DNA from 3 places in the Mesorhizobium sp. M1338 genome. Region 2 is predicted to be linked to each of the others. Evidence: riboswitches for the same ligand, from Rfam matches in the RefSeq annotation. Region 2 holds a riboswitch; each other region holds the start of a gene.
What was found. Region 2 has a riboswitch for cobalamin ahead of NKH19_RS09005 (aromatic ring-hydroxylating oxygenase subunit alpha). Riboswitches for the same ligand answer to the same signal wherever they lie in the genome.

Region 1: linked by a shared signal. The riboswitch ahead of NKH19_RS21965 (DUF1636 family protein) and the one ahead of NKH19_RS09005 (aromatic ring-hydroxylating oxygenase subunit alpha) in region 2 are both predicted to bind cobalamin.
Region 3: linked by a shared signal. The riboswitch ahead of metE (5-methyltetrahydropteroyltriglutamate--homocysteine S-methyltransferase) and the one ahead of NKH19_RS09005 (aromatic ring-hydroxylating oxygenase subunit alpha) in region 2 are both predicted to bind cobalamin.

Annotation. Positions count from the first base shown of each region.
Region 1 is NZ_JAMYLL010000028.1:29,802-37,770, reverse strand. It holds gene NKH19_RS21975 (NADH-quinone oxidoreductase subunit A) at 1-3, opposite strand, end outside; gene NKH19_RS21970 (winged helix-turn-helix domain-containing protein) at 323-1,522, shown strand; cobalamin riboswitch at 1,554-1,757, shown strand; gene NKH19_RS21965 (DUF1636 family protein) at 1,796-2,230, shown strand; gene cobW (cobalamin biosynthesis protein CobW) at 2,227-3,264, shown strand; gene NKH19_RS21955 (cobaltochelatase subunit CobN) at 3,283-6,921, shown strand; gene cobG (precorrin-3B synthase) at 6,918-7,969, shown strand, end outside.
Region 2 is NZ_JAMYLL010000006.1:197,996-205,964, reverse strand. It holds gene NKH19_RS09005 (aromatic ring-hydroxylating oxygenase subunit alpha) at 1-1,223, opposite strand, end outside; cobalamin riboswitch at 1,339-1,540, opposite strand; gene NKH19_RS09000 (DUF680 domain-containing protein) at 2,049-2,252, shown strand; gene NKH19_RS08995 (DUF680 domain-containing protein) at 2,322-2,528, shown strand; gene NKH19_RS08990 (DUF680 domain-containing protein) at 2,606-2,842, shown strand; gene NKH19_RS08985 (ABC transporter ATP-binding protein) at 2,929-4,041, opposite strand; gene bglA (beta-galactosidase BglA) at 4,083-5,747, opposite strand; gene NKH19_RS08975 (carbohydrate ABC transporter permease) at 5,752-6,906, opposite strand; gene NKH19_RS08970 (carbohydrate ABC transporter permease) at 6,908-7,921, opposite strand.
Region 3 is NZ_JAMYLL010000018.1:20,095-28,063, forward strand. It holds gene metK (methionine adenosyltransferase) at 16-1,188, shown strand; gene NKH19_RS17615 (adenosine kinase) at 1,238-2,230, shown strand; gene NKH19_RS17620 (hypothetical protein) at 2,552-3,109, shown strand; gene NKH19_RS17625 (alpha,alpha-trehalose-phosphate synthase (UDP-forming)) at 3,097-4,791, shown strand; cobalamin riboswitch at 5,360-5,561, shown strand; gene metE (5-methyltetrahydropteroyltriglutamate--homocysteine S-methyltransferase) at 5,657-7,969, shown strand, end outside.

The DNA.
Region 1 (7,969 bases), on a different contig from region 2:
CATGCTCGGCTTTCCGTTGGCGCCAATCCACGTTGATTACAGCACCGGACCCTAATGCGGAAGCGTGACAGTTTAACCGCTGAACCGTTTTAAGGGCCTATGCTGCAACGCGGCGAGGGTTAGCGCAGCACTTCCAGCGAAGCAAGTCAAACCTTGTTCAAAACACCGACCTGGACGGCATATCGCGGCAAACTGGTCCGATCCCCTCTTGTTTGATTTCCTTCGCTTTTTACTCCACTTTTCTCTCCTGACATGGTTGCCGCCAAAACCCTGCTAGCATCGGCCGGAATCACCCCTCAATCGCCCTCAGAGTGACGCCTGCATGAAGGAAAAGATTTCGCTCCCCATGGCCCGGCGCATCGCGCTTGCCGCCCAAGGGTTTCTCGATCCCCGCCCAATCGGCACCCCGAACCGCCGGCACTTCGCCCGGGTACTGGCCCGCACCGGCCTGCTGCAGATCGATTCCGTCAGCGCGGTGGTGCGCGCCCATTATATGCCACTCTATTCGCGCCTTGGCCCCTACCCGCTCGCTCTGCTCGACAACGCGGCTGTGACGCGCAAGCGCACGGTGTTCGAATACTGGGCGCACGAGGCTTCCTTCCTGCCGGTCGAGACATACCCGCTGATGCGCTGGCGCATGGAACGGGCCGAGCGCGGCGATGAGATGTATCTGGGCCTCGCCAAATGGGGCCGCGAACATGCCGCCTATATCGAAGAGATCTACCGCCAGGTCGCCGATCGCGGCCCGATCGCCGCTTCCGCGCTCGAAGGCCAGAAGGGCTCGGGCGGCTGGTGGGGCTGGAGCCACTCCAAGCATGCCTTCGAATGGCTGTTCTGGGCCGGGCGCATCACCACTGCGCACCGTCGCGGTTTCGAACGCTTCTATGATCTGCCCGAGCGTGTGCTGCCGCAGGCGATCCTCGATCTGCCGGTGCCGGCCGCCGAGGACGCGCACCGCGAATTGCTGCGCATTTCGGCCCGCGCCCACGGCATCGCGACATCAGGCGATTTGCGCGACTACTTTCGGCTGTCGCCGGCGGACATGAAGGGCCGGCTGGAGGAACTGGTCGAAACAGGCGAGCTTTTGCCGGTGCGTGTCGAAGGCTGGGACAAGCCGGCTTATCTTCACCGGGACGCTCGCCTGCCGCGCAAGGTCGAGGCCCGAGCCTTGCTGGCGCCGTTCGATCCGGTCGTCTTCGAGCGGTCGCGCACCGAGCGTCTCTTCGACTTCCACTACCGCATCGAGATCTACACGCCGGCCGACAAGCGACAATACGGCTATTACGTCCTGCCGTTCCTGCTCGGCGACAGGATCGTGGCGCGCGTCGATCTCAAGGCCGACCGGCCGGCCGGCGTGCTGCGCGTCCACGCCGCCTACGCCGAGCCCAACGCGCCGCCGCGGACCGCCGTCGAACTGTTCGAGGAATTGAAGCAGATGCAGGGCTGGCTCGGCCTCGAACACATCGAAGTGACGTCCGCCGGTGACTTGGGTCCGGCGTTGGCCGACCTAACCGTGTCGTAAGCTCGCGTTGACACCGCTACCCGCAAAAGCCTAAATCCCGGTCGAGACGGTCTCTTCTCTTCAACGAGAGGAGCCAAGAGGGAATGCGGTGAGGGATATCTGTCCCAAATCCGCGGCTGTCCCCGCAACTGTAAGCGAAGAGCCAAGGCCGAAAGCCACTGGGATGGTCCCGGGAAGGCGGCTACCAAGGCGATGACCCGCGAGCCAGGAGACCTGCCGTCCGCGACTTTAGAATCCGATCGCCCGGCGGGTTTCCGGGCAAGGAGCCGATCTTTGGACCACGACAGCAGTTTTTCGGCTGGCACAGCGGATGTTTCGTCCGGGCACGATGATGCGTTGGCCGGCGTCACCGTGATCGTCTGCGCCTCCTGTCGCGACGAGACCGGCTCCGACGCCCATCCTCGCGCTGGCGAACTGCTGGCGGACGACACGCGCCGCGCCGCATCTGGCGACAACATTCGTGTCCGCGGCGTTGAATGCCTCGGCAATTGCAAGCGACGTCTCAGCGCCGCCATCCTGCGCGACGGCTGCTGGAGCTATGTCTTCGGTGACCTGACCGCGACCAGCGGCGCCGACCTCGTTACCGGCGCCAAGCTCTTCGCCACCTCGACCGACGGCCTGATCCCGTGGCGCGGCCGTCCCGACAGCCTGAAGCGCGGCCTCGTTGCCCGCATCCCTCCCCTCGACATGCTGAAGGACTTGAAATGACCGTTTCCGTCTCCCGTGTTCCCTGCACCGTCGTCACCGGCTTTCTCGGCGCCGGCAAGACGACGCTGGTCCGCCATCTCCTGGAAAACGCCGGCGGCAAGCGTATTGCCATCATCGTCAACGAATTCGGCGACATCGGCATCGATGGCGAGATCCTTAAGGGCTGTGGCATCGATACCTGCCCGGAGGAAAACATCGTCGAACTGGCCAATGGCTGCATCTGCTGCACCGTCGCCGACGACTTCGTCCCGGCGCTCGACCAGATCCTGGCGCTGACGCCGAGGATCGACCACATCCTGATCGAGACCTCGGGCCTGGCGCTGCCCAAGCCGCTGGTCCAGGCTTTCCAGTGGCCAAGCGTGAAGAGCCGCGTCACCGTCGATGGTGTGATCGCCGTGGTCGACGGCCCGGCGCTGGCCGACGGCCGCGTCGCCAACGACATGGATGCCTTGCAGGCGCAGCGCACCCAGGATGAGACGCTCGATCACGACGATCCGGTCGAGGAGGTGTTCGAGCACCAGATCGCCTGCGCCGACCTGATCATCCTGTCGAAGAGCGACCTGATGGACGCAGCCGGCACCGCCCGCGCCAATGCCATCATCAACGAACACTCCGCTCGCGCGGTGAAGATCGTGCCGACGTCGCACGGCAAGGTCGATCCCTCGGTGCTGCTCGGCCTCGGTCTGGCCGTCGAGGATGACATCGAAAACCGCAAGTCCCATCACGACGGCGCATTCGACCATGAGCATGACGACTTCGACACGTTCATCGTCGACATTGCCTCGATCGCCAATCCCGATGAACTGGCAAAGCGCGTCGCCACCGCCGCCGAGGAAGAGAACGTGCTGCGCATAAAGGGCTTCGTCGAGGTCGGCGGCAAGCCGATGCGGCTGCTGCTGCAGGCCGTCGGGCCGCGCGTCAACCACTATTATGACCGCGCCTGGACCGCCACGGACGACCGCCGCTCGCGCCTCGTCGTCATTGGCCTCAAGGGGCTGAACCGCCCGGCTATCGAGCGTATACTCGCCGGCTGATTTCGGACACGGGTCGCGATGCACATCCTAACCACGACATCCGCCTCGCTCGACGACCTCGCCGAGCCGGTCGATCTGCGGCAGATGCCGGCGGATATCGTGGCCCTGTCCTTCACCGACAGCGATCTTGCAGGCCTTGCGGCCGCGTGGAAGGCCGATGCCGGCCGCCTGCCCTCGATGCGGCTGGCCGCCCTGCGTGATCTGCGCCATCCCATGTCCGTTGACCTCTGGGTCGATAGCGTCGCCCGCCACGCCAAAATCATCCTCGTCCGCATCCTCGGCGGCTACGACTGGTGGCGCTATGGCTGCGACCAGCTTGCCTCGACCGCCCGCGAGCGCGGCATAAAACTGGCGCTGCTGCCCGGCGAATGCCGCGACGAGGATCTGCGCCTGATCGAAGCCTCGACGCTGCCGCGCGAAGAACTCGACGGCCTGCTCGACTATTTCCGCGAGGGCGGCCCGGCGAATATGAGCGCGCTGATGCGGAGGCTGGCAAGGTTGGCGGGGTCTGATGCGGACGTAGCAGAGCCGGTCGCAGTGCCGAAAGCCGGTTACTACGACCCCGAACGCGGCGTCGTCCCCCTCCCCCTCGAGGGGAGGGTCCGGCCGCAGGCCGGGGGTGGGGTCCTCTCCGAGACGCGCCAACTTAAAGAGACGTCGAGTCCGGTCGTACCGACTCCACCCGGCCCTTTGGGCCACCCTCCCCTCGAGGGGGAGGGAAAGGTCGTGCCGATCCTGTTCTACCGCTCGATGCTGCTCGCCGCCGATGTCGCGCCGATCGACTCCCTTTTTGATGCGCTGCGGCAGCGCGGCATTAACCCGGTCCCCATCTTCGTCTCCAGCCTCAAGGACCCGGCGTCCCTCGCCTTTGTCGAGACCGCGCTCGCCGCATTGAAGCCCGCGGCAATCATCACCGCGACCGCTTTCGCCTCCGGTGCCGAACCTGGCGTCGAAACCCTTTTCGACAGAGCAGGCGTGCCTGTCTTCCAGGTTATCGTCGCCACCACCCGCCGCGACATCTGGCAGAACAACCAGCGCGGCCTGGCGCCCGCCGACCTTGCCATGCATGTCGTGCTGCCCGAACTCGACGGCCGCATCCTCGCCGGCGCCATTTCCTTCAAGGGCGAGAGCGAGGTCGACCCGGCACTCGGCCACCGCGCCTTCGCCAACCGGCCGGAAGCGGATCGCGTGGCGCAGGTGGCTGATCGTGTAGCGGCCTTTATCCGCCTACGGGAGACGCCCCGCGCGACGCGCAAGCTGGCCATTCTGATTCCGGACTATCCCAGTGCCCCGGGCCGCACCGGCTATGCCGTTGGCCTCGACGTGCCATCCAGCGTGCTGGCCATGCTGCATGATCTGAGGGAGCAGGGTTATGGTGTTGAGGGGATTCCGGAGACGCCGCGTGGGTTGCTGGGGCTGCTGGCGCGGAGCGGCGAAGGGCTGGGGCTGGAAGACTATGTTGGGTTCTCAAAAGAGTTGCCCGCCGAGGCAATCACAGCCGTAGAAGCCGCTTGGGGCAAGGCTGAAGGCGAGACAGGTTTGCGCGAGGCACCCCCCTCTGTCCTGCCGGACATCTCCCCCGCAAGGGGGGAGATTGGCAGTTCCGCCGCCGTCGCTCATTCTGCGACGTTCGTAGTTGGCGAAAGCAGCAGTGACAGCTCAATCTCCCCCCTTGCGGGGGAGATGTCCGGCAGGACAGAGGGGGGTGTTCAAGCGCACACCTCTGCCAAATTCTCCTTCCGCGCCGCAACCTTCGGCAACGTCACCGTTGCACTTGCCCCAGACCGCGGCCGTTCAGCCGACCGTCGCGCCGATTACCACGACCCGACACTACCGCCGCGCCATGCACTGATCGCCTTCGGTCTGTGGCTGCGCAAATCGCTCGGCGTTCATGCGCTGGTCCATGTCGGCGCCCATGGCACGCTGGAATGGCTGCCTGGCAAGACAGTTGCGCTCTCGGAAAACTGCTTTCCCGAGATCGTCACCGGTCCCCTGCCCGTGATCTATCCGTTCATCGTCTCCAACCCCGGCGAAGCGGCACAGGCCAAGCGGCGCATCGCCGCCGTCACGCTTGGCCATCTGCCGCCGCCGCTGACCGGTGCCGGCTTGGATGAAGACCAGCACAAGCTGGAAAGGCTGGTCGACGAATACGCCCAGGCCGACGGGCTCGACCGCCGCCGCCGCGACCGTCTGGCCAAGCTTATCGTCGACACCGCGCAAAAGACCGGCCTCGCCTCCGAAGCCGGCGTCGCCAGGACCGACGCGCCGGACGAGGCGCTGCGCCGCATCGACGCCTGGCTCTGCGACCTCAAGGATTTCGCTATCAAGGATGGGCTGCATATCTATGGCCGCGCCCCCGAGGACGAGCCCGACGCCATGCGCCGCCAAAGCGCGCAAGCCGAGAAGATGGCGCTGCTAGCGGCGCTCGATGGCCGCCACGTCAAGGCCGGTCCGGCCGGAGCGCCCGCGCGGGGGCGCTCCGATGTGCTGCCCACCGGCCGTAATTTGTTCACGTCGGACCCACGCACCATGCCGACGCCGACCGCTTATGATCTGGGCAAGGCGGCGGCGGAGGAAGTCGTGCGCGGCTACATGCAGTCGCATGGCGACTGGCCGCGCTCGCTGGTCATCGACCTCTGGGGCTCGGCATCGCTGCGCACTGGCGGCGAGGAGATCGCGCAAGGCCTGGCACTGATGGGCTGCCGGCCACAGTGGGACTCGGCGACCGGCCGCATCACCGGCATCGAGGTGCTGCCGCCGGCTGCCCTCGGAAGGCCGCGCGTCGACGTCACCTGGCGTATCTCCGGCCTGTTCCGCGACATGTTCCCGACGCAGATCGCGCTGATCGATGCCGCCGCCAACGCGGTTGCCGCGCGCGACGAGGAGGATTCTGAAAACCCGCTCGCGGCCAAAACCCGTGCCGATGGCAGAATCAGCCCGCGCATCTTCGGCACCTCGCCCGGCACCTATGGCGCCGGCGTCGAGGATCTGCTGTCGAGCGGCGACTGGGCGGCACGCGAGGAGATCGGCCGCGCCTATCTCGACGCCACATCGCATGCCTATGGAGGCGCGGAGGGCGAAGGCATCTCGGCGCCCGGCGCCTTCGAGGGCCGCATCGCCGAGGCCGATCTTCTCGTCCACACCGGCGACGACCCCGGCCGCGACATTCTCGAAGGCTCCGCCGATGTCGCCTTCATCGGCGGGTTTTCGGCCGCCCTTGCGGCGCTCGGCAGGAATGCCGACGTCATCGTGCTCGACACCACGGACCCGCAAAAGCCGAAGCCCCGCTCGGTCAGCGAGGCCGTATCGCGGGTGGTTCGCGCCCGCGCCGTCAATCCGCGCTTCATATCAGGCCAGATGCGCCACGGCCCGCGCGGCGCCTCCGAATTCGCCGAAACGGTCGACCGGCTGGTCGGCTTTGCCGAAACCACGCATGCCATATCGGGAACGCTGATCGAAGCCGTGCATGACGCCTATCTGGGCGATCCGGCTGTTCGCGCCTTCATCCTGCGCGAGAACCCCGCCGCCGCAAAAGTCATCGCCGAGCGCTTCCTGTCGGCGCGCCGGCGGGGCCTCTGGCATCCCTTGCGCAATTCCATAGACGACGATCTCACGGCCCTGATTGCCGAGGCGGAAGCGCTTGGGGTGGCGGCATGAACGCCTTCTCGCGTCGCGGCGCCTGCCCGGCTCTGGCAGCGCCCATGCAGACCGGCGATGGCCTGCTGGTGCGGCTCAACTCGGTCGCTGGAGGCCCATCTTCCGGAGGATTGTCGCCGAAGCTTTTGATCGAACTTGCCCAATCCGCTTTGCGTCATGGCAACGGCATCATGGAAGTGACAGCGCGCGGCAGCCTGCAGATACGCGGGCTGACGGCGGAAAGCGCCGCGTTGCTGGCAACGGAGGTCGATGCGCTGGGCATTGCGGTGCGCACCGGTGTGCCGGTCGAGACCGGGCCGCTTGCCGGCATCGATCCTCAGGAGATCGCCGATCCGCGGCCTTTGGCGGAACGGATCAGGGCAGCGGTCGAAGAGGCCGGGCTGACGGAACGGCTCGGCCCGAAGGTTTCGGTTGTCGTGGATGGGGCTGGGCAGCTTGGGCTGGATTCGGTGACCGCCGATATCAGGCTGAAGGCGGTGCGCATCGATGCCGGAGTTCGGTGGCGGGTGTCTGTCGCGGGTGATGGGCAGAACGCGAAGCCGCTCGTCATCGTAGAAGACGATGCTGCGCGCGATATCGCTGTGGCTACGCTGAGGATGGTTGCCGAGAAAGGCCGCGAGGCTCATGGGAGGGATTTGTCGGAGAGGCAGTTGGCTTCTCTCGCAGGTTGGCATTCCTTCACACCCCCCTCTGTCCTGCCGGACATCTCCCCCGCAAGGGGGGAGATTGCGCTGTCGTCAATGATTTCGCCAATCACCAACGTTGTGCGAATCGCTGAGGCTGCAAAAGGAGTGCCGGCGCTGGAACTGCCGATCTCCCCCCTTGTGGGGGAGATGTCCGGCAGGACAGAGGGGGGTGTGAAGGATCTCCGACCCATCGGGCTTTTCCCTTTGAGCGGCCATGCCATCGCCCTCGGCATCGCTCTCCCCTACGGCAGCATGCCGGCGGACAAGATCATCGGCCTCGCCCAAAACGCCCTCACCCTCGGCACAACCGAAATCCGCCTCGCCCCCGGCCGCGCCTTGCTTCTCCTGGGCCAACCGGCGGC
Region 2 (7,969 bases):
CGGCCGCCTTCGGCGAGGCGCGGGCCGATGAACGACGCATACCATTCGACGAACTGGATCACGCCGCCCTCATGCAACTCCGAATAGGGGCCGGGCTCGTAGGCGGGCGACAGGATGCCAAAGGCGTTTTCCTCGACGATGCGGCGATCCTGGTCGTTGGTTTCGGTCCAGACATGGGTGAGGTCTTCGATGGTGTAATCGACCCCCTCGACCGCGTCCTTGTGCACCAGCCACTTCGTCGTCACCGCCGTTTCCGTGGCGCTGATCGGCAGCACCCGGAACGTCACCGCGTGATCGATGAGGATGTGGTTCCAGGTCGTCGGATAGTGATAGTGCATCAAGGTTCCGATCCTGTCGGCGGAGACAGTGTCGGAGAGGTTCTTCTTCACCGCCAGCTTGCCGGTCATGGTGTAGCTGACGGCATCGCGCAACAGCGGCGCGCGGGTGGCGCGGTACTGCCCGGCCGGATCGATGCGGAACTTGCTCGGCAGGCCTGATGCCTCGCATTTGGCCCAATGCGCGACCATTTCGGGGTCGCTGTCGGCGCCGTTGACGCCGGTCACGGTAGGCGCTTCCGGGAAGGTCTTGCACAGCTCGGGATGATTGGCGACGCAGTGATAGCACTCGCGATTGTTTTCCCAGACCAGCTTCCAGTTGCCCTTCTCTATGATCGTGCTCTCGAAGGCGATCTTTGCTTCCCGCAACCGGTGCGGCAAAAGATAAGGTTCGATCATCGCCCGCATCGGCGCGAAATCGGCGGGCTCCTTGCCCAGGCAGATGAAGATGTAGCCGCCGACGCTCTCGCAGGCGACCGGCTTCAGGCTGAACTCACTTTTGTCGAAACCGTCGGCCATCTGGCGGGCAAACAGCAGGCGGCCGTCGAGCTCATAGGTCCACTGGTGATAGGGGCAGACCAGCTTTGCCGCCGTACCCCTCTCTGTGTTGCAGACGCGGCTGCCGCGATGGCGGCAGGAATTGTGGAAGGCGTTGATCTTGCCTTGCTGGTCGCGGACAAGAACGACCGGATAGTCGCCGATCTGCACTGTGATGTAGCTGCCCGGCTTAGGCAGCTCGCAATCGTGGCCGATGAACAGCCAATCACGATACCAGATCAGCTCCATGTCGAGCTTGAAAAAGTCTGGATCGGTGTAGAAGGGCTGCTCCAGCGAAAAGCCTTGCCGGCGGCTGTTCAAGAGCCTCAGCATGTCGTTGCGAATATCCATGTCCTGTCCTCGTTTCTTAAGGACTGAAATGGTGGTGACGGAGGAAGGATCGGACGCAGGCCGGCGATGCGCCGGACATGCACTATCCACCTCTTGACCGCCCACCGCGATCAGTCGAGTCTAGAAATCTCGGGCTGGTTTCCGGGCTCTGGAGTTGTCCTTACGGACCATCGCGACACCTTCCCAGGCAACTGCCCAGTGGTCTCCCGTTGCGACTTGAACTCCACCACCGTTGCGGGGGCAGCGCCGGATTCTGACCGGCTTCCCAATTCTCCGCCTCGTCGTCACGAAGCGGCACCTGAGATGGTATGATCTAACCACGATCGCGGGCGCGTCATCGGCATGAAAACGACATCGTATCCATGCGGCGCGACACGCATGCGAAACGTTCCGGTTGGCGATTGTTGAGCCGAAATCCTATCTCCGCGGCGGCCATTCCCAACTGCAATCTCCTCGAAGCCGGCCCCTTGCCGGCGACCAAAAAGGTTAACGGTTTCGAAAAGTGACTATTAGCTGGTTCTAAAATCGAACCGAACGGTTCGTTTCTGTTGACGGTGCGTGCAGGACGGTGTGAACGCCGGGCCTTGGAAACAGTTGGTGATCCAGCGGGCGATTTTGCTTAAGTGTTGAAAAACATAAATAAAAAGTAGCGTGTAGAATCCCGTGGCACAATTTCAAGTGGCGGATTCATGGTCCACACGGAACAACTTCGTGATTGGAAAAGGCGAGGATGCCCTCCCACATCGGGGCTGTCCGAACGACGCGATTTCCCTTCCAAGACACGCCGCTGGACGGACGGAAAAGAAGATACTGGAGTACAAAAAAATGAAAAAGATCATTCTCACTGCCGCCGCCGTTCTGGCCATTTCCGGCAGCGCCTTCGCTAATGGTAGCGACCACTACGGTTCGAACGGCGCCAATCAGCCTGCTGCCGCGGTCGACAAGTCGTACACGGCTTCCACCAAGACCTCGGAACCGGTTGCCCAGACGCCCGCTCAGGGCAGCGACCGTAACCTCTTCGGCCGCTAACAACCAATTCCCAGTTGACGGCGGGTCTGCCCGCCGTCCTGGCGAAATCCAGAAATCCAGGAGACTAAAATGAACAAGATCCTTCTTGCCGCCGCCGCCGTTCTGGCCGTCACCGGCAGTGCCTTCGCCGGCAGCGACAACTTTGGCTCCAAGGGCGCCGACCAGCCTGCCGCCGCGGTCGACAGCTCGTACACGGCTTCCGTCAAGAAGTCGGAGCCGGCCACGCAGGCGCCTGTCGACCATGGCAGCGACCGCAACCTGTTCGGCAACAACTAACCCGACCAAAACCAACATCCGACAGCGATGCGGCGGGTTAACCCGCCGTATCGAATTCGAGAATACGGAGTATCAAAATGAAAAAGATTGTTCTTACTGCCGCCGCTCTTCTGATTGCCGCCGGCAGCGCCTATGCCCGCAACGACAACGCTGGCGGCACCGACATCAACAAGCAGTCGACCGTCAACGTCGACACCTCGCATACGGGCTCGATCCGCAAGAGCGAATCGCCCGTCTACAAGCTGCTCAATTCGTCGGGCGATGCACCGAAGTCCGCCCCTCAGGGCAGTGACCGAAACCTCTTCGGCCGCTAACAGCCGAAGCTGATCTCCAAACGAGAGCGGCGGACCTTGCCCGCCGCTCTTGTTTTTGTAACAGGGCAGTATCGTCGTGCGACCTCTCAGGCCGCCTTCGCCTCCGCTTCGTGAAGAGCGAAGGACCGCCCATCCGTGTCGAAGATATGCAGATCTTCGCCATTGGCGCTCAGGCGCAATGTCGAGCCACGCTTGACTTCGACATTGCCAGGCAGCTTGGTCACCAGCGGCAGGTCGGCGCGGCCGATGTCGATGTAGACAAGCTGGACTTCGCCGAGCTGCTCGACATAGTCGACCGTCCCTTCGAACAGATAGTCCGCACCGCTGGCGATGATCAGGTCCTCCGGTCGCACGCCAAAGCTCACCGCGGCACCCTTTGCCGAAGCAGGCGTCGTGATCGGCACGGTCGCCTTGCGCCCGCCGACATGGCTGACGACAGTCGGATTTCCGGTCTTGTCGATGGTCGCCGGCAGGATGTTCATGGCCGGCGAGCCGATGAACTGGGCAACGAACAGATTGCCGGGCTTCTTGTAGAGGTCCATCGGCGTGCCGACCTGTTCGATATGGCCGTCCTTGAGCACCACGATGCGGTCGGCCAGCGTCATTGCCTCGACCTGGTCGTGGGTGACATAGATCATGGTCGTGGCGGGCATCGATTCCTTGAGCTTGGCGATCTCGATGCGTGTGGCGACGCGAAGTGCGGCGTCAAGGTTCGACAGCGGCTCGTCGAACAGGAACACCTTTGGATTGCGCACGATGGCGCGGCCAATGGCGACGCGCTGGCGCTGTCCGCCCGACATCGCCTTGGGCAAGCGGTCGAGATATTTCGTCAGCTGCAGGATTTCCGCCGCCTGGCGCACGCGCCGATCGATCTCGGCCTTGTTCTCCTTCCCGATCTTCATCGAGAACGCCATGTTGTCGTAGACGGTCATGTGCGGATACAGCGCGTAGGACTGGAACACCATGGCGATCCCCCGCTTCGACGGCGGCACGTCGTTCACGACCTCGCCAGCTATTCTGAGCTCGCCGGAGGTGATTTCCTCGAGCCCGGCGATCGACCTCAGCAATGTCGACTTGCCGCAGCCCGACGGACCGACGAAGACGATGAATTCGCCCGACTTGATATCGAGGTCGATGCCGTGGAGAATGTTCAGATTGCCGTAGGACTTCTTCACTTGTCTTAGCGTGACATCGGCCATTGGTTTCCCTCCAGTAATTTGAAATTCAAGTGATTTGAAATTCAGTCGGCGCGCCCGAACCAGGCGCCGTAGCCGCCAAGCTCGATGGAACCGGTGCTCGCCTGCCCCGAAAATCCGTGCCCGGGCAAAGGTTGCAGCGATCGGCCGCCGAGGTCAACCTCGGTTGGCCCGGCTCCCAGATTGAAGACGCAGACGATCTGCTCATTGCCTGAGCGGCGGGTGAAGGCGACGGTGTCGCCCTCGCTTTCGATGAAGGTGATGTCACCCTTGGCCAGTGCCGGATGGGCACGCCGGAAGGTCAGAAAGCGCCGGTAGTGCTCAAGCAGCGAGTTCTCGTCGCCCTGCTGGACATTGACCGCTTGCGACAGATGCTTGGCCGGCACCGGCAGCCAGGGCTTTGCCGATGAGAAGCCGCCATTGCTGGCGCTGCCGTCCCACACCATCGGCGTGCGGCAGCCGTCGCGGCCCTTGAATTCCGGCCAGAAGCGGATGCCATAGGGGTCCTGTAAATCCTCGAACCGAAGGTCGGCTTCGCCGAGCCCAAGCTCCTCACCCTGGTAGATGCAGACCGAACCGCGCAGCGACATCAGCAGCGCCGAGATGACCTTGAGATAGGCGGTCGGATCGGCTTCGCTGGCCGCCCAGCGCGAGGCCGGGCGCATCACGTCGTGATTGGAAAAGGCCCAGCATGACCAGCCGTCGCTGGCGACCTTGCCGAAGGATTCCAGCACCGAGCGGACCTTGGCCGCACTGATCTTTTCCGGCGCCAGGAAGTCGAAGGAATAGCACATGTGTACGCGCTTGCCGCCGGCGGTGTAGGCAGCCACCACGTCCAGTCCGCGCTGCGAATCGCCGACCTCCCCGACCGCGGCGGTTGCCGGATATTCATCGAGCAGGGCGCGGAAGCGCTCGAGGAAGCCGAGGTTCTCCGGGCGGCTCTTGTCGTAGAGATGATCCTGGTAGTTGTAGGGGTTGACCGCCGGTGCGGTCTGGTCGTTGCGCTCTTCCGGCGGCAGCGGCGGATTGTCTTCCAGGCCCTGGCTGTGGAAGTAGAAATTGATGGTGTCGAGCCGGAAGCCGTCGACGCCGCGCTCCAGCCAGAAACGGGTGACGTCGAGCAGCGCATCCTGGACTTGGCGGTTGTGGAAGTTGAGGTCGGGCTGCTCGGCCAGGAAATTATGCAGGTAATATTGCTGGCGGCTGGTGTCCCATTGCCAGGCCGAGCCGCCGAAGATCGACAGCCAGTTGTTGGGCGGCGTGCCGTCCGGCCTGGCGTCCGCCCAGACATACCAGTCGGCCTTCGGGTTGGTGCGGCTCGACCGGCTTTCCCTGAACCACGGGTGGTTGTCGGCGGTGTGCGACAGCACCTCGTCGATCATCACCTTCAAGCCCAGCCTGTGCGCCTCGGCGGTCAGCGCGTCGAAGTCGGCCAGCGTGCCGAACATCGGATCGACGTCGCGGTAGTCGGTGACGTCATAGCCGAAATCCTTCATAGGCGATTTGAAGAACGGCGAAATCCAGATGGCGTCCGCACCGAGTGCGGCGATGTAGGGGAGGCGGCCGATGATCCCCTTGAGGTCGCCTATGCCGTCGCCGTTCGAGTCCTGGTAGCTGCGCGGATAGATCTGATAGATCACAGCACCCCGCCACCAGTCGCGATCGAGGGCGAGGTCAGGTTTCGAGCTGGCCTTCAAAGCGGATTGCATCGTCTCAGCCTCCTTTCACCGAGCCGGCAAGCAGCCCGCGGACAAAATAGCGCTGCAGCGAGAAGAAGACGATCAGCGGCACGATTATGGTCACGAAGGCCGATGTCGTCAGAATCTCCCAGTCGCCGCCGCGTGAGCCCAACAGCGCGTTGAGCTTGGCGGTCAGCACGATCTGGTCTGCCTCTGTACCGAGGAAAACCATCGCCACCAGCAGATCGTTCCATACCCATAGGAACTGGAAGATGGCAAACGAGGCCAGCACGGGGAACGACAGCGGCAAGACGATCTTGACGAAGATCTCGAAATCGCTGGCGCCGTCGATACGCGCCGATTCCATGATCTCGCGCGGCAGGCCGGCAATGTAGCTGCGCAGCAGGTAGATGGCGAAGGGCAAGCCGAAGCCGGTATGCGCCAGCCAGATGCCGAGATAGGTTTTCGACGGCATGCCGAAGAAAGCGCCGACGCCGTTGTAGAGCTTCAAAAGCGGGATCAGCGACATTTGCAGCGGCACCACCAGCAGGCCGATGATCACCGCGATCAGCAGCGCCCGGCCGGGAAACCGCATCCAGGCCAGCGCATAGGCGGCAAACGCCGCGATCAGGATCGGGATGACTGTCGCCGGGATGGTGACGGTCAGCGAGTTCATGAACGACCGTCCGATGCCCTCGGAAAACAGCACGGTTCTGTAGTTGTCGGTGGTGAATTTCGGCGGCGCCGACGAGGCATAGTAGACGCGCTGGCCGCGATCGCCTTCGAACGCCTTGGGCGAGGCCATGACGAAGCTGCCGTCGGCGTTGAGCCGCAGGGTCACGCCGTCGCCGAGATCGGCCGAAGTGTCGGCGGGATATTGCGTCGGTGCCGCCGATTTGACACCGAAGGCGCTGATGTTGCGCTTGGCGCCGTCGCCGAAGATGTTGCCCTCGAGAACGAACTTGCCGTCCTTTTCGACTTGCGTCGAGGCGGCCGGCAGTCGGCCGGCCTCGGTCTGGGTGGAACTGGCGAACGAGTTCCACCAGCCAGAGGCGATGATCTGGTTCTTGTCGCGCAGCGACGAGACCAGGATGCCGAGCGTCGGTATGGTCCAGATCGCGACGAAGACAAGCACGGCGATGTGGACGCCAAAGCGGCTGGCGAAGGACTTTCCGGTCGCAACGGCCATCTCAATGTCCTCCCGTCTCTTTGTTCGCCTGGCGGATGTTCCAGATCATGATCGGAATGACAGCGATCATGATGATGATGGCGATGGTGGCGCCACGGCCGAAATCGCCGCCGCCACGGAACATCCAGTCGAACATCAGATTGGCCAGCACCTGGCTGTTCCACTGGCCGTTGGTCATGGTCAGAACGATGTCGAACACCTTGAGCACCAGGATGGTGATGGTGGTCCAGACGACGGCGATGGTGCCCCATATCTGCGGCACCATGATCTTCCAGAAGATCTGGAATGGATTGGCGCCGTCGATGACGGCGGCTTCCAGCGTTTCTTCGGGAATGCCGCGCAGTGCGGAAGACAGTATCACCATGGCAAATCCGGTCTGGATCCAGATCAGGATCACCATCAGGAAGAAACTGTTCCAGAACGGCAGCGATATCCAGACCTGCGGCTGGCCCCCGAAATGCTGGATGACGGCGTTGAGGATGCCGATCTGGGTCTGGCCCTCGCCACGATACTCGTAGATGAATTTCCAGATCACGCTGGCGCCGACGAAGGAGATCGCCAGCGGCAGGAAGATCAGACTCTTGGCGATCGTGCCCCACCAGATCTTGTCGGTGAGCACGGCGATGATCAGCCCGAGGAAGGTGCAGGCGGCGGGCACCACCGCCAGCCAGATGATGTTGTTGAGGATCGAGTTGCGGAACTCGCGGTCGCCGAAGGCCCATTCATAGTTGGCCAAGCCGACAAAATTGATGCCGCCGCGATCGAGGAACGACAGCCGCAGCGTCTCGACCACCGGGTAGATCAGGTAGATGGTGAGGATGATCATCGCCGGACCGACGAACAGCCATGGTCGGACCAGCCCTTGCCGGCGCAGATTGTCGATGGCCGCGGCGCCGGCGACGCCGCGCGACGGGAATATCAGGTCGACCAGTTTGTTGGCGCCCCAGAAATAGGCGACGCAACCGCCGACTCCGACGATGATTACGAATATGGCCGAGAAAATCTGAGCCGCCATGGGTCCCTCCCCCTGCGTATCATCAGCCAAGGCCGAACGGTCCGGGCG
Region 3 (7,969 bases), on a different contig from region 2:
CGAAGCGAGGTATTCATGGCTAGGCAGTTCGTGTTCTCTTCCGAATCGGTTGGCGCGGGGCACCCGGATAAGTTGGCCGACAACATCTCGGATGCCATCCTCGACGCCATCCTCCGCACAGATCCCAAGGCGCGCGTCGCCTGTGAAGCGTTGGTAAAATCAGGGATAGTCGTTCTGGCTGGCGAGATTACCAGCGATGCCCAGGTGGATTACAGCCAAGTTGCGCGCGATACGATTCTCGACATTGGGTACGACGACGAGGCCGTCGGCTTCGACGGCCGGCGTTGCTCCGTCGTCCATGCCCTCACCGAGCAGTCGCCCGACATCAGCCAAGGCGTTGACGAGGGAAGAGGGCAAGACCTCCAGCAGGGAGCGGGAGATCAGGGCCTCATGTTCGGCTACGCATGCCGCGAAACCGATACCCTGATGCCTTTGCCGATCCAGCTCGCTCATCGCTTGACGAAACGGCAGGCGTATGTCCGGAAGGCACAGCTTGGCTGGTTGCGTCCTGACATGAAATCCCAAGTCTCAGTGCGCTATGAGGGGTTGCGCCCGGTCGCCCTGGATACCATCGTCGTGTCGACGCAACATGACGAGCAGGTCTCGCAAGAGACTGTCCGCGAGGGCGTCATTGAGGAAATCATAAAGCCTGTCCTGCCGACCCACCTGGAGACGGAAGGCATCAGAATTCTGGTCAACCCGACGGGGCGGTTCGTAGTCGGCGGGCCGCGCGGCGACTGCGGTCTCACGGGACGCAAGATCATCGTCGATTCCTATGGCGGGATGGGTCGTCATGGCGGCGGCGCCTTCTCGGGCAAGGACCCGTCCAAGGTTGACCGCTCAGCTGCCTATGCGGCCCGCTATGTCGCAAAGAACATCGTCGCCAGCGGACTTGCGGACGTGTGCGAGGTGCAGCTTGCTTACGCAATCGGCGTGGCCAGTCCGGTTTCCGTCATGGTCAACACGTTCGGGACAGCCAGGGTTGAGGAAAGCAGGATCGAGCGCCTCATTCTTGAGTTGTTCGATCTCAGACCGAAAGGCATTATCAAGATGCTTGATCTCTTGCGCCCTATATACCGCAATACAGCCACCTATGGCCATTTCGGCCGTGAAGAGCCTGATTTCACCTGGGAGAAGACAGACAGGGCGGACGAATTGCGTCGCGAGGCAGGACTAGCCGCCCCGTGAAGCCGCCGGCGAGCGAATTGGCAAGCGGAAAGCCCAAGCGGAGACATTGATGCCGGATTATGACGTGCTTTGCATCGGCAATGCCATTGTCGACATCATCGCCCAGTGCGACGACGCTTTTCTGGTGACCAACGGCATCATCAAGGGTGCCATGAACCTCATCGATACCAAGCGCGCCGAGCTGCTCTACAGCCACATGGGGCCGGCGATCGAGGCCTCCGGTGGCAGCGCCGGCAACACGGCGGCCGGCGTCGCCAGCTTCGGCGGCCGCGCCGCCTTCTCCGGCAAGGTGTCCAACGATGCGCTGGGCGAAATCTATGCGCACGACATCCATGCGCAGGGCGTTGCCTTCGACACCAGGCCGCTCGAGGGCGAGCCGCCGACGGCGCGCTCGATGATCTTCGTCACCCCGGACGGCGAGCGCTCGATGAACACCTATCTCGGCGCCTGCGTCGAGCTTGGGCCGGAGGATGTCGAGGCCGACAAGGCGTCTGGCGCCAAGGTCACCTATTTCGAGGGCTATCTGTGGGACCCGCCGCGCGCCAAGGAGGCGATCCGGCAGACGGCGAAGCTCGCGCACGAGGCCGGGCGCGAAGTCTCGATGACACTGTCGGATTCGTTTTGCGTTGACCGCTACCGCGACGAGTTCCTCGATCTGATGCGCTCGGGCACGGTCGACATCGTCTTTGCCAACAGCGACGAGATCAAGTCGCTCTACCAGACCTCGTCCTTCGACGAAGCGGTGGCGCAGATCCGCAAGGACTGCAAGATCGCCGCCGTCACACGCTCGGAAAAAGGCTCGGTGATCGTGCGCGGCGACGAGACCGTGGTCATCGAGGCGACCGCCATCAAGGAGCTGGTCGACACGACGGGCGCCGGCGATCTCTACGCCGCCGGTTTCCTGCATGGCTACACGCAGGGCCGCAACCTCAAGACCTGCGGCGACCTTGGCTCGCTGGCGGCCGGCCTGGTGATCCAGCAGATCGGCCCAAGGCCAAGGCAGAATTTGCGCCGCGAGGCGGAACGGGCTGGGTTGCTGTAGATGCGCGGGCAACTAACCAGCTGCCCAACCGACGCGATCATCGCAGTGGCGGAACTGTGTCAAAGCTCGCTGATAACGACAGCCATTCGCTTCGGAGAACTGACCGATGCTGCTGCCGTGAAGCTCGCTGGAAGGGGGTGCAAGGCGGGCATGCCTTGACGGCATTCACCGTCATCGAGATCGCCACCGGCATTTTCCAGAAGCTCAGCTTGGGGAAGGCCAGTAAGGTTCCTGAGGTAACGGAGAACTCGCGGCGTCCGTCGGAGCACTTGACTTGCGATCACGTCCCACGATGCCGAATGCGGGCAGACTGGTTCGCCATTGGTATGGGACCAGCGGAATTGGCAGCAGGGCTTCATCTTCGTCAATCTCGACGAGGCGCCGGATGTGGAGCCCGGCATTCGCGGATGTCAGGAAGTGCTCGCCTGGCTGGTATTCACATCGCGGTCTGGCTTCCACGATTTTGGGATCGTCGAGGGCAACGAGGAAGGGATTCAAAAACCGGCCCTGACGGGCGGAAAGGGACTATCCCGCCCTCTCCGATCTCCGTGTCAAAACTCTTCGGCAGACGCAGGATCGCATCACGGGGCCCGGCAGCCTTGGCTGCAGCGACATAGTTTCAGTTCATTTCAACAGGTGCTGGCATGGGTGTATCTCTTATCCGAACAATCCAACAATTACCGCAAGCACGGTCCGCTCGATCGGGTCGCCAGCTATTTTCGCGATAAGCCGGTTCTTGAGGGCGCCGAAGCCGAAACGCGGCAATCGGTCGCCATTTGCTCTGACGCTCGTCAGATTCTCGTCAGCAGGGCCAATTTGGAATTCCAGTTGCTCCATCTGGGGGAAATATTCAACGGAGGCATGAAATGGACGCATTGAACAACGCCAACTCGCCGCGCCGGAACCTCACATGGCAAACTGGGGCTGTTCACGAACTAATCGCTTTTGAACAACCCCTGAGAGACTTGCCACAGGAGCGAGAACAACAAGCCGAAGTTGGCCCGTCCCGTCCTGTTGTCTCAGCCGCAGACCAGCGCTTCAACACGGCGGCCCAGCAGCCACATAGGAGTCTTATCGCAATTTCCAACCGCGGTGCGACTGTCAATTCTGATCAGCCCAAGACAGGCGGGCTTTCGGCGGCCCTGGAGTGCGTCGTGGAGCGTTCCGGCGCGGTCTGGGTAGGTTTTTCCGAGCATCTGGGCGACGGGGATAAGCAACAGGTGCCCCTCGTGCAGCGTGGCAAAGGTCAAATCGGGTGGCTCGATGGGCCGGCAGCGGACTATTCTCGGCACTATCAAGGTTTTGCAAATTCAATATTGTGGCCGGCGCTCCACTCGCTGCCGGACCGGATCTCAGGCTCGGAAGAGGATTATAAAAGTTATCGCGACGTCAATGCCTTCATGGCGCGCGCGGTGTCCGAATTGGGAGATAACGCAGTCTACTGGGTTCATGACTACCATTTCCTGCCGCTCGGCGCTGATTTGCACAGACTCGGCATTGACCGGCCGATCGGCCATTTCCTGCATACGCCATGGCCCGAGTCTGACATGATGGAGCGCGTGCCCAATTCTGGCGAGCTAATGAAATGTATGCTCGAGTATGATCTGCTCGGTTTCCAGACCGACCGTGATGTGAGCAATTTCCTCGCCTGTGTCCAATCTCATTTGGGGCTGGAGAGCAAGAACGGGGTCGTTTTCTCGGACCATGGCCAGACGCAATGCCAAAATTTTCCTATAGGTATCGATCCGAAGCAATTCGAACAGTGTGCCGCAGATTCGCTTGAGGCGCAGAAAGCCTACATTTCGCAGTTGAAACTTGGCGGAGCAAAGCTAGTTATCGGCGTCGATCGGCTCGACTACACCAAGGGCATCGACAATCGGATTAAAGCTTTCGATCTGCTGGCAGTCGAGCCGCAACGTGTCTCGCTCTTGCAAATCGCAACTCCCTCACGTGGCGACATCCAAGCGTACAGCGAATATCGGCGCGACGTCGAAAGACTCGTCAATCAAGTCAACAACCGGCATGGCACGGACGAGTGGATGCCGATTATCTATGAGAACAGGTCGTTCACCCAAGCTGAGATAGCGGGTCTTTACAGAGCCGCGCGTGTTTGCGTTGTGACGCCGTTGCGCGATGGCATGAATCTTGTGGCGAAAGAATACATTGCTGCACAAGATCCGAGCGACCCTGGCGTTCTGGTGTTATCGAAGTTTGCCGGCGCGGCCGAAGACTTCGGCGAGGACGCCCTGCTGGTAAATCCGAGGCTCTCCGACGAGATAGCTACCGCGATCTCAAGAGCGGCCAGCATGCCGCGCGAAGAACGCATCCAACGCTGGCGGAGGATGATGGACAAACTTGAAGCGTATACGATCCACCATTGGTCAGCGGACTTCGTTCGGCAACTGGACAGCAGCCGGGTTACGGTCCCTGCGGATCACTTCCACTATGTTGGCTTGGGCTGGATCAGCGAGGCCCAAATGCCTTCGTATCGGACCGAGCCAGAATTGCACACCGCGCTGACGCGTGCACTGGATAAAAACTGGGTCCTGCCGATCGTATGATGCAGAATATGAAGCACGCGAGCTTTGCCTGCATTTGCGCATCCCTCAATGCCGAGCGCTTGGAGAGAGAGATACTTATCCTGACCGCCTGAATGCGGCTTAAGCGGCTTATCGGGACCACAGTCGGGCTTTGCATCAGACCCTTGAGCCAGGCTCCGTCAGTGTGGTCTCTTGCCGCCGAGCGGAGTCATCACGATTGCCTAGTCACCCGTGATGACGACTGGCGTGCCAATTCCCCTCGGACCACGGTTTGGCGCTCACTCCGAGAAAACCGCTTCTACCACGCACGCACGGCTTGCGGCCGCATCGTTAAACATCGCCACCAATGCGATCTTCTGCATTCTAATGACGTTGTCACGCGCTTGAAGTCTTGTCCGAAATCCTTCATCGGCGACCTGCGAGGGATGTCGCAGCCCGACAGGGATCCATTAGTTGGACTATGGTGGCAGCGGAGCAGCGCCGCCAATGGGCGACTGAATATTTCACAATGTTAGACAAGCGTAAAAGCGAAATCACATAACGACATAAACATTTCGTTATGCGTCATTGACAAAAGAGCGGACTGCTGTGATTGTCTGCGTGTCGTGGTTCTCGCGTGCGGCGCTGCCGCAGCGGAGCTAAGAGGGAAGCCGGTGCAATGCCGGCGTTGCCCCCGCAACTGTTAGCGGCGAGCCAACCCCACTCATGTCACTGAGGCGAATACCCTCAGGAAGACGGGTAGAGGCTATGACCCCGCGAGCCAGGAGACCTGCCACGGCGAATTACGTCCACGGGCGGGGTGTCTCGGTGGCCGCTGCAAGCCGGCGTTCGTGCCGGCCTGCTAGCGCCTTCCTTGTCATCGGCGCCCCAACCATCGGGGTATGACATGACTGACTCTCAGGAAATTCCTGTAGCAACGCTCGGCGTGCCGCGCTTCGGTCGTCGGCGAGAACTGAAATTCGCGCTTGAAAGCTACTGGTCCGGAACATCGTCCGCTGGCGACCTTCTCACGACGTCGAAGGCGCTCCGTGCCGCTAGCTGGGAAGAGCAGCGCGATCGCGGCGTGTCGAAAATCCCGTCGAACGACTTCTCGCTTTACGACCACGTGCTCGACACCGCAGCCATGGTCGGGGCCGTTCCATCCCGTTACGGCTGGAATAGCGGCGAGGTCCCACTTGACATCTACTTCGCAATGGCGCGCGGCAACCAGGGTCAGACGGAGGATTGTGGACACGCTGGTCACCAGGAGGAAGCTCATGGACCTGGTGTAACCGCGATGGAAATGACCAAGTGGTTTGACACCAACTACCACTACATTGTGCCGGAACTCGATGATGATCAGACGTTCGCCCTCTCGTCATCGAAGCCGGTCGATTATTTCCTCGAGGCTAAAGCTCTCGGCATTCACACACGCCCAGTCATCCTTGGACCCATCACCTTCCTCAAGCTGGCGAAATCGCCTGCCGAGGGGTTCGGTCCCATCGCGCTCCTACCGCGGCTGCTGCCCGTTTACGAGCAAGTCCTGCAGAAGCTGAAGCTGTCGGGAGCCGACTGGGTGCAGATCGATGAGCCAGCGCTTGTCCTCGATCTGAACCCGAACGAACGAGCTGCGTTCGAATTCGCCTATGGCCAGCTGTCGAAAGCCGCGCCCGAGCTGAAGATCATGCTGGCTACGTATTTCGGGTCGCTGGGAGACAATCTCGAAACCGCGGTTTCTCTGCCCCTGGCCGGGCTGCATATTGATCTCGTGCGCGCTCCCGAGCAGCTGGAAACGGTGGGTCGGCTCGCTCCGAAGGATCTGGTGCTCTCGCTTGGCTTGATCGATGGCCGCAACGTCTGGCGTGCGAACCTGCCCGCCATTCTCGACCGCATCAAACCGATCGTCGCCGGCTGGCCCTTGGACCGCGTCGAGATCGCGCCTTCTTGCTCGATGCTGCATGTGCCGATTGATCTGCGCATGGAGACGGAACTCGACGCCGACATCAGGTCGTGGCTCGCCTTCGCGGCCCAGAAGACCGACGAGCTGGTCTTGCTGGCCCGGGCCCTGTCCCAAGGCAGGGATGCGGTGGCAGGCGCGTTGAAAGCGTCTGCCGAGGCTGCCGCCACGCGCGTGACATCCACGAGGATCCATGACCCGCTTGTTCAGGGGCGGATCGCTAGCATTGAGGACAGCGCGAAGCGACGAGAGAGCGCTTTTGGCGAGCGCTCCAGAGTCCAAGCCGGCTCACTCGGGCTGCCGCCGTTCCCGACGACGACCATCGGGTCCTTCCCGCAGACGCCGCAGGTACGCAAGGCGCGGGCCGCTCATGCGAAGGGCCAGCTGAGCTATGTCGACTATGAGACGTTCCTGAAGAAGGAGATCGAGGCTGCAATTCGCTGGCAGGAAGAGATCGGGCTGGACGTGCTGGTGCACGGTGAGTTCGAGCGAAACGACATGGTACAGCATTTCGGCGAGCAGTTGTCCGGCTTCGCGTTCACCCAGCATGCCTGGGTACAAAGCTATGGGTCGCGCTACGTGCGTCCCCCCATCATTTTCGGCGACGTATCGAGGCGCAATCCGATGACAGTGCGCTGGTGGCAATTCGCCCAGTCGCTTACGGAAAAGCCCGTGAAGGGAATGCTCACAGGCCCAGTCACCATTCTCAACTGGTCTTTTGTTCGCGACGACGTACCCCGCTCCGAAGCCTGCCGCCAGATCGCGCTCGCCATCCGCGACGAAGTGACGGATCTCGAAAGGTCCGGCGCAAGGATGGTCCAGATCGATGAGGCCGCCTTTCGCGAAGGATTGCCACTGCGCCAATCTGACTGGAAAGTCTATCTCGACTGGGCTGTCGAATGTTTCCGGATCGCTTCAACGGGTGTAAAGGACGCGACTCAAATTCATACCCACATGTGCTATTCGGAGTTCAACGAGATCATTCACGCGATCGCTGGAATGGATGCGGATGTCATTTCGATTGAGACGTCGCGCTCGAAGATGGAACTGTTGGACGCCTTCACGAGCTCCAAATATCCGAACGAAATCGGTCCCGGCGTCTATGATATTCACTCACCACGCGTCCCGGAAGTCGGCGAGATTTCGGACTTAGTCATGCTTGCCCGCGAGCGACTGTCCGATGGCCAACTGTGGATAAACCCCGACTGTGGCCTCAAAACACGCAAATGGGAGGAGGTCCGCCCTGCCCTCATTAACATGGTC